DNA from 3 places in the Paenibacillus sp. J31P190 genome. Region 3 is predicted to be linked to each of the others. Evidence: riboswitches for the same ligand, from Rfam matches in the RefSeq annotation. Region 3 holds a riboswitch; each other region holds the start of a gene.

Region 1 (3,975 bases), on a different contig from region 3:
GCTCGTACTTAAAGCCATTGAGAAGCAGGTTGGCACCAAAACGATGGATAAAATTATGCGCACTTACTTCCTACGTTGGGAATTTAAACATCCTTCTACGAAGGACTTCCAGAACGTTGTCGAAGAAGTGACCAAAACGAAGTGGGATGATTTCTTCAACCAATATGTATACGGCGCCATGATGATGGATTACACCGTGGAGAGCATTCGCGTCAAATCCGTGGGCAGCAAAGGGGCAGAGTCCTACGAAAGTGCCGTACTCATCTCCAAACGAGGCGGCAATTCACCCGAAGTGCCGATCCAATTCCATTTCTCTGACGGCACAGTGTTGGATAAAACATGGGATGGAAAAGAAAGCAGTATTGAATTCAAATTAACCCACAAGACTCCTGTAGACTGGGTTCGAATTGATCCTAATTACTCGCTCGTGCTGGAAAATAAACACATTAACAATTTTATGCAAACGCAAGTCGATACGAAGTGGAAAATCCGTTGGAATCTCGGTCTCATTCAATTCCTGCAAGCCATTTTCGGCTGGGTCGCCTGGTAAGCGGCTAGGCTTATCCTATGCTTACGAAGTAAGTTTTCCTACGGAAAACTCAGGTTATGCTTACGATGCCAGTTTTGCTAAAGCAAAACTCAGGTAATGCTTACGAAGTAAGTTTTCCTACGGAAAACTCTTAGGAGGGACAACTGTGGCAACTTATATCAAGTCTGGCTTCAGGGCGGCTTTACGGCAACCTTTCGCCACGATCGTCTTGTTCCTGTATCAGATGGGCTGGGGCATCCTGCTGTATAAGCTTGTACAGGGTGTTCTCGTCCCTCTCATGCACCGCTATCCAGGTGGCGAGCAGCCGAAGCAAGCGCTGCAGCTATTTCTAGCTGAAGGACAGTTCCAACTGGTCAAAACCGATCTTAGCCATTCCTACCTTTGGTGGCTGGCTGCTCTACTTGTTATTCGCATGGTGCTCACCCCAATGTTGAATAGCGGCGTCTACTATTCGCTGACCCATTCCCAGCAAAATGCCGGCTATCGCTTTTTCCGAGGCATCAAGGAGCTCATGCTCCCATTCCTAATTGCATATGTCGTTCGAATCTCACTCTCCTTGCTGCCGCTCATATGGCTGTTTCCAAAAGCGCAGAGGCAATTCGCACATACCGCTTCGTATGAGCAAGCAGCTCTTCAATTGCTGCCTTGGTTGCTGGGCATGCTCGTCTACGGCTTTCTCATACATCTTCTTTTTATGTACGTGCAATTCGCGATTGCTGCCAAACTTGGCATTTTGTCCACCGTCATCACATTCGTTCGCAGTTTGCTTCCTATTATCGGGCTTGCGCTTATCCTCCTGCTCGCCTCGGGACTATTGGCAGGGGTCACTGTCACAGCAACTTACCTATGGGCAGGTCTGGTAGCGCTAATCATTTATCAGCTCTTTCCGCTTTTCCACATTTTCTTTCAAATGTGGGCCATAACTTCCCAATATCAGCTTCTATCTGCCAAAATGGACGGTTAAAAACAATAAAATAAGCTGAAATTAGCTCATCTTGTTTCATCCCCTTGCAAAAGGGGCTTTTTTTTGCGTTTTCCGAAATATTTTACATATTTTTAAGGCAAATCGCATAGAAAAGGAGGAATTTCGATGTTTATGACGAATTACAAGGACTAGCATCAAAAAACCAAATATTTCATGCCGAATTCCTCATTTCTTGGGGAAACGGGGGAACCACACCGGGTGAATTGATCTTGCAAGACAGGGATCATAGGGAACCTTCAACCGAACCCTCCAGCTAACCTCGTAGGCACCGGAAGGAGACAAGCAGTTGAGAAAGATTGTTGCTCTTGTTTTTAGTCTTGTTTTGTTTTTGAGTGTAGGTTTAGGAAGTGTGTCTGCGTCACAATCCACTTTGGATGAAACGGTTGACGGATTGCTCGGAATTCCGTACAGAGATGCGGGAACGACAACAAGAGGCTTTGATTGCTCTGGTTTCACCGCATACGTTTTCGACAAATTCGGCATTGACCTTCCGCATAGCTCAGCATCTCAGAATAAAGAAGGCTACTGGATTGACAAAAAAGATCTTCGCAAAGGTGATCTTGTGTTCTTTGACACAAGCGGCGGCAAAGGTATTTCTCACGTAGGTATCTACCTTGGAGATGGTGAATTCATTCACTCTGCATCCAATGAAGGTATCGTGAAAAACAAACTTAGCCAATCTTATTACGCGAAGCGGTATGTATCGGCCCGACGTGTTTTGTGGGATGATATCTACAACCAATTAACTGCTGAATCCAAGTAATTTCTTGCACGATTCATGAATAAAGCCCGGACAAGCTCCGCTCGAAAGAGCAGCTTTCAGGGCTTTTATTCATTTACTAACCTTGTAACTTGACATCGTATGTTAGCCGTTCTATAATAGCGGCATATTGTTTTCTAGGGTTCCGTGGCGTTCATCGCCAGACTGGTCCGAGGGGAAACACTCAGCGAATACGCTGTGGTCACGGAGGGGAAAAAGCCCGGGAGTCATATCGCTTTAGCGATATAACTTCCAGGCTTTTTCCTTTTTTTGCGACTAAATAGGAACGTATAACAAATTCAAGAGGAGTGATTCATCATGGCATGGTTATATCTCGTTATTGCAGGTGTATTTGAGGTAGTATGGGCGATCTCATTGAAATTTTCTAATGGTTTTACACGCTTAGTTCCTTCCAGCGTCACGATCGCAGGGATGATTGTAAGTTTCTATTTTCTAGCGGCAGCAACGAAAACTCTCCCCATCGGCACAGCATACGCGGCTTGGACTGGAATTGGCGCTGTTGGTGCAATTATTATCGGCACCCTTTTTCTCGATGAGCCCATTAGTTTACTAAGGATCTTATTCATGATTCTGATCTTAGTTGGCGTTCTCGGCCTTAAATTTACTTCCGGGCATTAGGGACTCCGAAAACTGCGTCATATTCCAATGGCGTTTTTTCCCTGTGCTTTCATAACAGAAGCAGTGAATGTTACCCCCATTTCGGTTGTTCCCCCTTTGAACAAATAAGGTTCCATCATTCTCACTCTTTGAGATGACAATTCACAGGATATTATACCGTGCTTTTTTGAATAAATCGGACCCTATCAATGCAGATTAATCCATACAAGGATGGAGGGGCGGTATGATGTAAGGTTCAGATTTGAACTAACGTAACTGCTGAGTCAGATCAACAGGATAAGAATGTTTAGGAGGGAAATTCAACATGAATACATCGGATGATATCAATCGAAAACAGAATCGTAATAGCGGGCTTCTCGGAGAGGAGATAGAAGTTGACTCCGATGTTAACGAGGATCGTAACCGAGAGCAGCAATTGGACGATTCGTTTCAGTACTGGTATCGTAACGTCGGTTACTGGGTGCAGCAAAAGGAAGATATAACTCAGGTGCCGAAGGCAAACGTCTTTGATGCTGCCGCTGATATGGACGCTGAGTAGAAGTTAAACGCGATTATGAAAAACGATGAGATCAAGAGGTAATCTATCATTGGAGGTATAAACGATGTCTGACAATACAAATAACGTTAATCTAAACAAAACGAGTATCTTTAAAAACGGGGTGCAATCTGCAACGAATTATGTACAGAACGCCATTGAAAACGTAACTGCATCCACGCAAGATGCAACTCAAAATTTAGTGAATAACGTAATGAAAAGACGACAAAACGAAAACGAAAGTAATAAATAATTAGATTGGCGATGTTGAATTTCATATGGAAAAAACTTAGTCAGAAAGCAGCCGCGGGCTGCCATGACTAAGCTTTTTTTGTTGGTCTAATGGATATCGTGATTAATTGCTGCCAATAAACTATCTACACGATTAAGTAACTGTGTAGCTGACATACCAAAAGCTGCTTCCCACAAATATTCGCAAATGTTGAGATATAGGCTTAAAAATGTCAATCAGTTCATCATACGAGTAGTAGTTTTTGATAATTTCA
Region 2 (3,975 bases), on a different contig from region 3:
TGTCCTCAATTCCTGATATATTATTCCTTGTCGCCTCGGAGAAACGTTAGCGAGAATGACAAGCAATTATACGATGCGGAAGTGGCTCAGCGGTAGAGCATCGCCTTGCCAAGGCGAGGGTCGCGGGTTCGATCCCCGTCTTCCGCTCCAACTAATTTGCGCCCTTAGCTCAGCTGGATAGAGTATTTGACTACGAATCAAAAGGTCGGGAGTTCGAATCTCTCAGGGCGCGCCATTTTCATTTAACGCATCGGGACGTAGCTCAGCTTGGTAGAGCACCTGCTTTGGGAGCAGGGGGTCGCATGTTCAAATCGTGTCGTCCCGACCATCAATCCCATTTTAATATGCGGGCGTAGTTTAATGGTAGAACTTCAGCCTTCCAAGCTGATCGCGCGGGTTCGATTCCCGCCGCCCGCTTCACAGAAAAAGATCACCTTCGGGTGATCTTTTTCTACTTGTACGAATGTTTTGGGTTTGTTGGGGGGACGAAGGGAACCCTTATTTAACGCAGTTGGGTTCGCTTTATGGTATAGGGTGAAGGGGCCAGCCGGATTCGTATGCCTGAATGTGGGCTTTTTTCTTGCTTATAAGTCCGGGAAGTTGTACTTCGTGCAACAATTTCCTTGGTTTTCTACTCTCTTAGCTAGAGATGTTGTATGCTGTACAACAATTTAGCCTTAAATCGTTTAAATGGCCACTTTGGGTCTAAATTGTTGTATTTTTTGCAACACGCGCAGAGAAAAAGCTTGATTTGATTGACTAAAGTTGTACGTAGTACAACTTTAGTTGGTTGTGCGGGAAAGGATGAGAACCCGCAGGGGTTCGAACGTCCCCGAGGCTAACCCAATGCTGGGACAACTGATCTTCGTATGGAGCCAGTCACTTTATTACTTTGGAGATTCAATGGCGATCTGATCTGGTTCTAATTTCTAATGGGAGCGAAAAGAGGAATTATTCAATTTGTCGGGCTTGCTGGAGCACGAGAGGCTATTATCGGAGCAGCATACTTTCTGTGATTACAAACGAAATCAAAAGTGTAATAACTTCTCAAAGTGATAATTTCAATATTATCGCATTGAATCGGACGTGGATCGATATCGAATTAGTCATGCCTCAAGCCATAATCGCATATGCATGAAATCGAAGCTTGAACGATGACGTTCAGGCTTCTTCTTTGTGCTGAAAAAACACTTGCACAAACTAATTATATTAGTTAATATACTAATTAAGTTAGTATTTAGAAGGGAATGGGGATCGACATGTCATTTATTGTACTTATGCTCTTATTTACAGTTTTAGGTGGATGGCTGGAAAGCCGTGTTCTCAAGCGCTCGAAAAGGGAGGGAATGTAAATGTTTGCTGGACATTTTGGGCTTGCTGCAGCAGTGAAAGCAAGAACACCGGAGGTGCCGATCTGGGCGCTCATGCTTAGTACTCAGCTGCTTGATGTTGTATTCGTACCCTTATTTCTTTCTGGTGTTGAAACGATCGATACAAGCATCGGTACGGGTTATGGGGAATGGATTATTCACGCTGATTACACACACTCATTAGTTGGGGCGCTGCTCATTGCTATCTTATCAGGTCTATTGGCTTGGAAATTATGGGGGAAAAGAGGAGGCACAGCTATAGGAGCGCTTACCTTCAGTCACTGGGTACTTGATCTTCTCGTTCATCGTGCAGATATGCCATTCTTACCGGGGAATGTTGGAGGACTTCCATTAGTAGGATTTAGTCTGTGGCAGTGGCCGTGGGTGAGTGCGGCTCTTGAGATTATTCTCATGGTTGTTGGGGCTATTCTTTACTTTCGCACACTTCGTAATACCGCTAAACTGTCAAAAGATAACTTAATATGGCGTGCACATCTTGCAGGGGGAGTCATGGCCGTTCTATTGATCGCCTCATTTATTTCAGATTTTGTCTTGCATTTATAATCCATTGGAAACTATTACCACTATGCAAAAGTTGAAAGTAATAGTTCAACTATGCTAGTCTAACATAGACAAAAAATGCCGAATCTCGGAGCAGCAAAAGCTCTGGTACGGGGGACTTCTTTAATTTGGGGTGAATGAATGCTCGGCTGTTTTACTAAACTGAGCGCGCTAGGGAAACCTCTTCCCGAACCCGTCAACTAACCTCGGAGGCTTCAAGGAGGCAAGGTTTTTGAAATTTTTCACAAAAAGCTTTATTTGCTCATGCGCACTTGTTGGTGCGGCAGTATCCATTTTTTCCGCTCCCTCGGTTCAAGCAGCATCAGGTTCATCTTCATCCACTGTAAAAGTCCAGGTCAATGATGAGTTGGTTCAGTTCCCAGAAGTACAGCCATTTATTGACAACGCAGGAACGCTGCAAGTTCCTTTGCGAGTACTGTCTGAGAAATTGGGTTATCAAGTAGGCTGGGCGAAACAAGAAAGCGAAATAGTGGTTACGTTGAAGAGCAAGCAGCAGACGATTCAACTTACAACCGACGAGAAGCAAGCGATCGTTAACAGTAAGAAGATTAGTCTGGAAAGCAGTCCGACGCTTTATCAAGGTAATACGTATGTACCCTTGCGTTTCATTACTGAAACATTCGGTTCTCCGATTGAGTGGAATGAAGCGAATCGTATCGCGATTGTGAATGTCGATGGCAAGTCGCACAAGCCAGCCTGGATTGCACCGCCACCTGCACCAGCTCCAAAGGTAGCAGCGGTAGCTATACCTTCCATGTCTGATCAAATCGTGCAAACAGCAAATACGTTCATGGGCACACCTTACGTTTGGGGAGGCACAACACCCAGAGGGTTTGATTGTTCCGGATTTGTGCGCTATTTGTACGAAGCTAAAGGCATTGATCTACCCAGAACTTCGGTTCAAATGTACGATCAAGCTGGAACCAGGGTTACAGACTTGAAGGTTGGAGATCTTGTGTTTTTTGCAGCAGGCAGTGTAAATCATGTTGGAATTTATCTGGGGAATGATCAATTCATTTCAGCGACAACGTCTAGAGGTGTAACGATAGATAGTCTCGCCAGTTCATACTGGGGATCCAGATATGTGGGAGCCAAAAGAGTTCTGTAAGTAAACCATGTGGTGAAAAAGGATTAAATCATTGGGCATTTGTTTTCTATGAATCTTTCGAATGAAAGCATAGAAGGCAAATGTTCTTTTTTTATGCGAAATATTGCGATTTTTATCGAAATTTTATGGTTTTTAGCCTATAATGAAGAAATGTTTGGAAGAAAGCAGGTGACACGAACGGCATGCAATTAAGTGTCTGGAAAAGTTGGTTTTATAAAAAAAGACATTCGAATAAAGCAAATAGCATGTATATCGTGGAACAAGGTCCTGCCATACCAGAAGAGATTCGGGGAGTCATTGATCGATTTTTTCTTACGTATAATCATTTCAAAGGGGCAAGAAGCCTACAGACGGATACGTTTATAAGAGAAGTATTTTACGCAACGAAACAGGATCCGAAGGATCAAAGGACAATTGAAGAGATGGAAGCTTATATTCAGCAGAAAAATGTGCATCGCTTGCGATTGAAATCCTTTGTTGTCGATGAGTATCTTCGTATAGGCGAAAAGGTTTGCATGATTGGTGTGACGAGGGAATTCAGTAATAATCAGAGAAATCGCGTGCTTTATTTTCTAACAAAAGAGGATCAGTCTTGGCGCTTTCATCATATCGCAAGGTCTCACCATGGGACTGTTCTAGATAAGTTTCAAGTGAATGAGCAAACGGGGTTCGTGGTTGGAAATGAAAAAGCCGCTCTCCTCTTTCTGACACACTCCGGGTCTGCCGATGCATCTACCTTTATATTGGGTGATTATGTGCATGTGGAAGGTTATTTGGAAGTGGAGCCAGAGGTGAGCAGCCAACTGTATTACCGTATTGTACGAATGAATCGTGTGCACTAAAAGCGAAGTGAAACCCGGTAAAGCTGTGGATCCCATTGGATCTGTCCGCCTAAGGATTCAATAATGGCTCGTA
Region 3 (3,975 bases):
TACATGAATCCGCTTCGGAAATAAGCGCCCATTTGATGTTCGATCCGCAACAAAAACATGCGGTCTGCTTTCCTTACCAATGTACGAATGGGGCTTGAAGATAGAATCGGAACGAGCAGCAGAAGCACGATCCACAGATAGGGATAATCTGTCGGAAGACGCTGTAGTATTTTTGCATAATAATAGGAAGAAATGATGACAAGAAACAACACGAGACCGATGAAATTACTACGTGCTGCGTATTGCCAATAGCCCATGGATTCCTTCATATAATGTTCGAATCTTTGCTGCCATAAGATATGGGTGTTGATGTCCATATTTCTCATAACGAATCCCCTTGTACGAGCTTATAGAAAATGTCGTCTAGTGACGCTCCCGGAAGTTCGGTTTGCCCGCGTAATTCGACTAAATCACCCTGCGCAACCATGCGACCTCGATGAAGGACAACGTAGTTATCGCAATATTTTTCAATGGTTGACAAAATATGCGATGAGATGAGGAATGATGCTCCTTTATGTTTCATTTTGACCATTAATTCTAATAAGGAACGGATCGCTAAAGGGTCAAGGCCGAGAAAGGGTTCATCGATAATATATAACGAGGGTTCGATCAGAAATGCGTTCATAATCATGACTTTCTGTTTCATTCCTTTGGATAAATGGCTGGCGAAGCTGTTCAACTTGTCCTTCATTTGAAACTGCTCCAAAAGGGAGCTAGATCGAGCCGAATAGTCGTCCTTCGACAAACCGTAGGCCATAGCGGTTAGCTCAAGGTGTTCTCGGATCGTAAGCTCTTCGTAGAGCTCAGGACTTTCGGGTACATAAGCGTAAGTTGCGCGATAGGACAAAGGATTTTCAGCTAAAGTGAGTCCGTTGATTCGAATCGATCCTTTTTGCGGTTGAAGAAGGCCGAGAATGTTTTTGATTGTCGTACTTTTACCCGCACCATTAAGTCCGATGAGTCCCATCATTTCACCTTGACGGATAGAAAAGGTTAGGTCATGAAGAACAGGCTTTTTTGGTAAATATCCGCCGTATAAAGAGTCAACTTGTAGAATGGAGCCCATCTCATTGCCTCCCTGATTAGCAAATTATTGGTATTTATGAATCACTTTCCTATACGATCATTATAAACAAATTTGTAATTTAAGCCTAGTTTAGGGGTGGAAAGTTGAAAAGAGTTAGTATACGTACGTGAAAGTGAGATATAAGTAGAGATAAAGCTGTTTTTTTGCTCATTTAAGCGAATTTTAGTCGATTTAGCCCTTTTTAGTAGGTGTTAATCCCTTTACAGGTTAAGATTAACAGCGTAATATACTTTTCATAATAACTTAATAACCAATTTGCCATTTTTCCATTCGCTGAGTTCCATTTATGGGAACGGGGGAACCACTGTAAGCTGAAGAAGCATGCTTCTTGAGTGAACAGAGTGAGTAACAGGGGTGAATCTTTGAGTATACTTCGTATGCTCTTAGTAGGGCGACTCTCACGTCCGAATCCGTCAGCTAACCTCGTAAGCGTAAGAGAGGTAACGATTGTCGTTCGTGCTATTTGTGTATTTTATTATACCAACTAAGCCAGCGAGAAGAGTCCTCTTCTTGCTGGCTTTTTGTCTTCATAAAGGGCTATACACATTTCGGACGACTAAAAATTGCCCGGAATTCATATGAATGTTGAATAGGCAAACTGGTGTGGGACGACCAGAAGGCAGCGGTATAGCACCGTACTGCTGATGGCGAACACGTTAAGTTAAACTAAAAAACCTTAGTCGCGTCAAATCTAATCATGCTGTAACCTGGCGGCGAGGCTTTGAAGGAGGACCGAAGAAGTGGGCAGTATCTCTATTAGCGAGACCCATGTAAAACGATCATCCAGCATGTCCTTCGCATTGCGATGGAAGCATGAAAACTTGCGTTTGATTTTAAGTCTAGCCATAATTTCAATCGCAATGACTTTCATGTTTTTGGTGTTGTTGTACGGTACGGCTACCAAGAGCGTATCCGTGGTTGTGAATGGACAAGAAACTGTTGTGCAAACGAAGCAATGGGTCCTGCAACGCCTACTGGATGAACAAGCCATAAAGATTGGTGAACACGATGAAATTTCTACTGCGCCAACGACAACAATCAAGGGTGGAGACAAAATTGTCATCGAACATGCCTCACCGATTCAATTGACTGCTGATGGAAAGACCACCACTGTTTACACAACTGCAAGAACGGTAGAAAGTGCATTGCAACGTTTACATATTGCACTTGGGGAGCACGATCGTTTAACTCCCGAACCGACAACCGCTCTGAGCTCAGGCGATGAAATCAAAATCGTCCGTGTGAAAAAAGAGACGGAGGAAGTAACTGAGCCGATTGCGTTCGATACGGAAAAGAAGAGCGACGCGTCGCTGCTCAAAGGCAAAGAGCAAGTCGTCCAAGAAGGTAAAGAGGGCGTACTCTTGAAGAAGAAAGAAAAGACTTTCGAAGATGGTGTTTTAGTCGCGGAAGCAGTTGTGGGTGAAGAAGTACAAACAGAAAGTATTAATAAAGTCGTGTCCGTGGGCACGAAAAACCCTGTTGTTGTTCTCTCGTCTTCATCACCTAGTGTGGATGAGGTTTCGAAGAATGGTGTAACATTTGGGTACAAACAAATCCTGAAGAATGTGAAGTTGACTGCCTATTCGGCAGACGTGGCATCTACAGGTAAATCCGAAGGAACTCCTGGTTTCGGTAAAACCTATACAGGGACTACCGTGACAGAAGGCAGAACAATAGCTGTTGATCCTAAAGTTATCCCGCTAGGATGGTGGGTGTACATCGAGGGCATTGGCTTCCGCCGGGCTGAAGACATTGGCAGCGGTGTGAAAGGTCAAATGATTGATGTTTTCTTTGAAGATCATGGTTATGCCAATAAATTCGGAACGAAGCAAGGGTACACCGTGTATGTGGTAGGACCGAAAAAGCCATCTGAAAATTAACGTGTAAACGTCAGTTTCAGCGGGAAGAATGTCATATATACGTTGCCAAGTAACAACTTGGGCGAAAGAAGAGGGGACCCCTCTTCTTTTTCTGCGTTGATTATGAAAGTATTAGCTTTAGACTTAGCTCTGCATCAACCTTGACAAACGCGCTCGTCCCAGAAGGACGACGGAGTCGTTTATCCTTGGTACTGGGAAGGGAACCGCTAATGATTAAAGAAGTGATTGTCGTCGAAGGCAAGGACGATACAGCTGCTATTCGCCGAGCGGTAGAGGCGGATACGATTGAAACAGGCGGCTCTGCAATTGGACAAGCCGTACTAAAGCGTATTGCACTTGCGCAGCAGCGAAGAGGCGTTATTATATTCACGGACCCGGATCACGCAGGTGAACGGATTCGGAAGATTGTAGCAGCCAAGGTGCCTGGCTGCAAGCATGCCTTCATTACGCAGGAGCAGGCCGAGTACAAGGGTGATATCGGGGTCGAGAATGCGACGCCTGAGACGATCCGTCATGCCCTGCAGAGCCTTCGAACGGAATATGATGGTGCGGTTTCACAGCTGACCATGGAGGATCTCATGGCCGCTGGGTTGATTGTTCATGCTGAGGCGGCTTCTCGCCGGCTGATTGTGGGTAAAGCATTAGGAATTGGCTATTGCAATGGCAAGCAGTTTTATAAGCGCTGTGCAATGTTTCAAATCTCGCGCGAGGAATTTGAGGCGGCTTTGGAGCATTTGGAAGCTGATAAGTAAAATGGATGTTGCTATTGGTGTAGTTTCTACAACAAATCTCTTTCCAAATGGCTATTTTGCAACTTGAAGTTGCAGTTTGTACAACATTTTAAGCCCATTTATTGCGAAATGGCCTGTATAGGCTCCAAATTGTTGTACATTCTACAACAAAAAAGGGAAAAGGCGAGATTTAGGAAGCAATTGCTGCACTTTTTACAACATCATTCAACGATGAATAGGGATTCATTCATCCTGCAGCCTCGATTGAGCGTCGTTG

Evidence for each region. A riboswitch is a leader RNA that binds a small molecule or an ion and turns the genes downstream of it on or off. The one in region 3 is predicted to bind cyclic di-AMP.
Region 1: another riboswitch for cyclic di-AMP. It lies ahead of AC58U0_RS34645 (C40 family peptidase); the one in region 3 lies ahead of AC58U0_RS31685 (resuscitation-promoting factor).
Region 2: another riboswitch for cyclic di-AMP. It lies ahead of AC58U0_RS20500 (C40 family peptidase); the one in region 3 lies ahead of AC58U0_RS31685 (resuscitation-promoting factor).

Annotation. Positions count from the first base shown of each region.
Region 1 covers NZ_JCAUAS010000038.1:25,437-29,411, forward strand. The annotation lists gene AC58U0_RS34635 (M1 family metallopeptidase) at 1-550, shown strand, start outside; gene AC58U0_RS34640 (hypothetical protein) at 696-1,514, shown strand; cyclic di-AMP (ydaO/yuaA leader) riboswitch at 1,680-1,818, shown strand; gene AC58U0_RS34645 (C40 family peptidase) at 1,822-2,298, shown strand; guanidine-I (ykkC/yxkD leader) riboswitch at 2,422-2,524, shown strand; gene AC58U0_RS34650 (DMT family transporter) at 2,614-2,934, shown strand; gene AC58U0_RS34655 (hypothetical protein) at 3,239-3,472, shown strand; gene AC58U0_RS34660 (hypothetical protein) at 3,537-3,722, shown strand; gene AC58U0_RS34665 (methyltransferase domain-containing protein) at 3,855-3,975, opposite strand, start outside.
Region 2 covers NZ_JCAUAS010000011.1:185,912-189,886, reverse strand. The annotation lists tRNA gene AC58U0_RS20525 (tRNA-Gly) at 76-150, shown strand; tRNA gene AC58U0_RS20520 (tRNA-Arg) at 159-235, shown strand; tRNA gene AC58U0_RS20515 (tRNA-Pro) at 252-328, shown strand; tRNA gene AC58U0_RS20510 (tRNA-Gly) at 347-417, shown strand; gene AC58U0_RS20505 (permease) at 1,353-1,934, shown strand; cyclic di-AMP (ydaO/yuaA leader) riboswitch at 2,001-2,161, shown strand; gene AC58U0_RS20500 (C40 family peptidase) at 2,164-3,060, shown strand; gene AC58U0_RS20495 (hypothetical protein) at 3,243-3,902, shown strand; gene AC58U0_RS20490 (stalk domain-containing protein) at 3,899-3,975, opposite strand, start outside.
Region 3 covers NZ_JCAUAS010000028.1:61,894-65,868, reverse strand. The annotation lists gene AC58U0_RS31695 (ABC transporter permease) at 1-326, opposite strand, end outside; gene AC58U0_RS31690 (ABC transporter ATP-binding protein) at 323-1,066, opposite strand; cyclic di-AMP (ydaO/yuaA leader) riboswitch at 1,349-1,534, shown strand; gene AC58U0_RS31685 (resuscitation-promoting factor) at 1,828-2,967, shown strand; gene rnmV (ribonuclease M5) at 3,177-3,719, shown strand.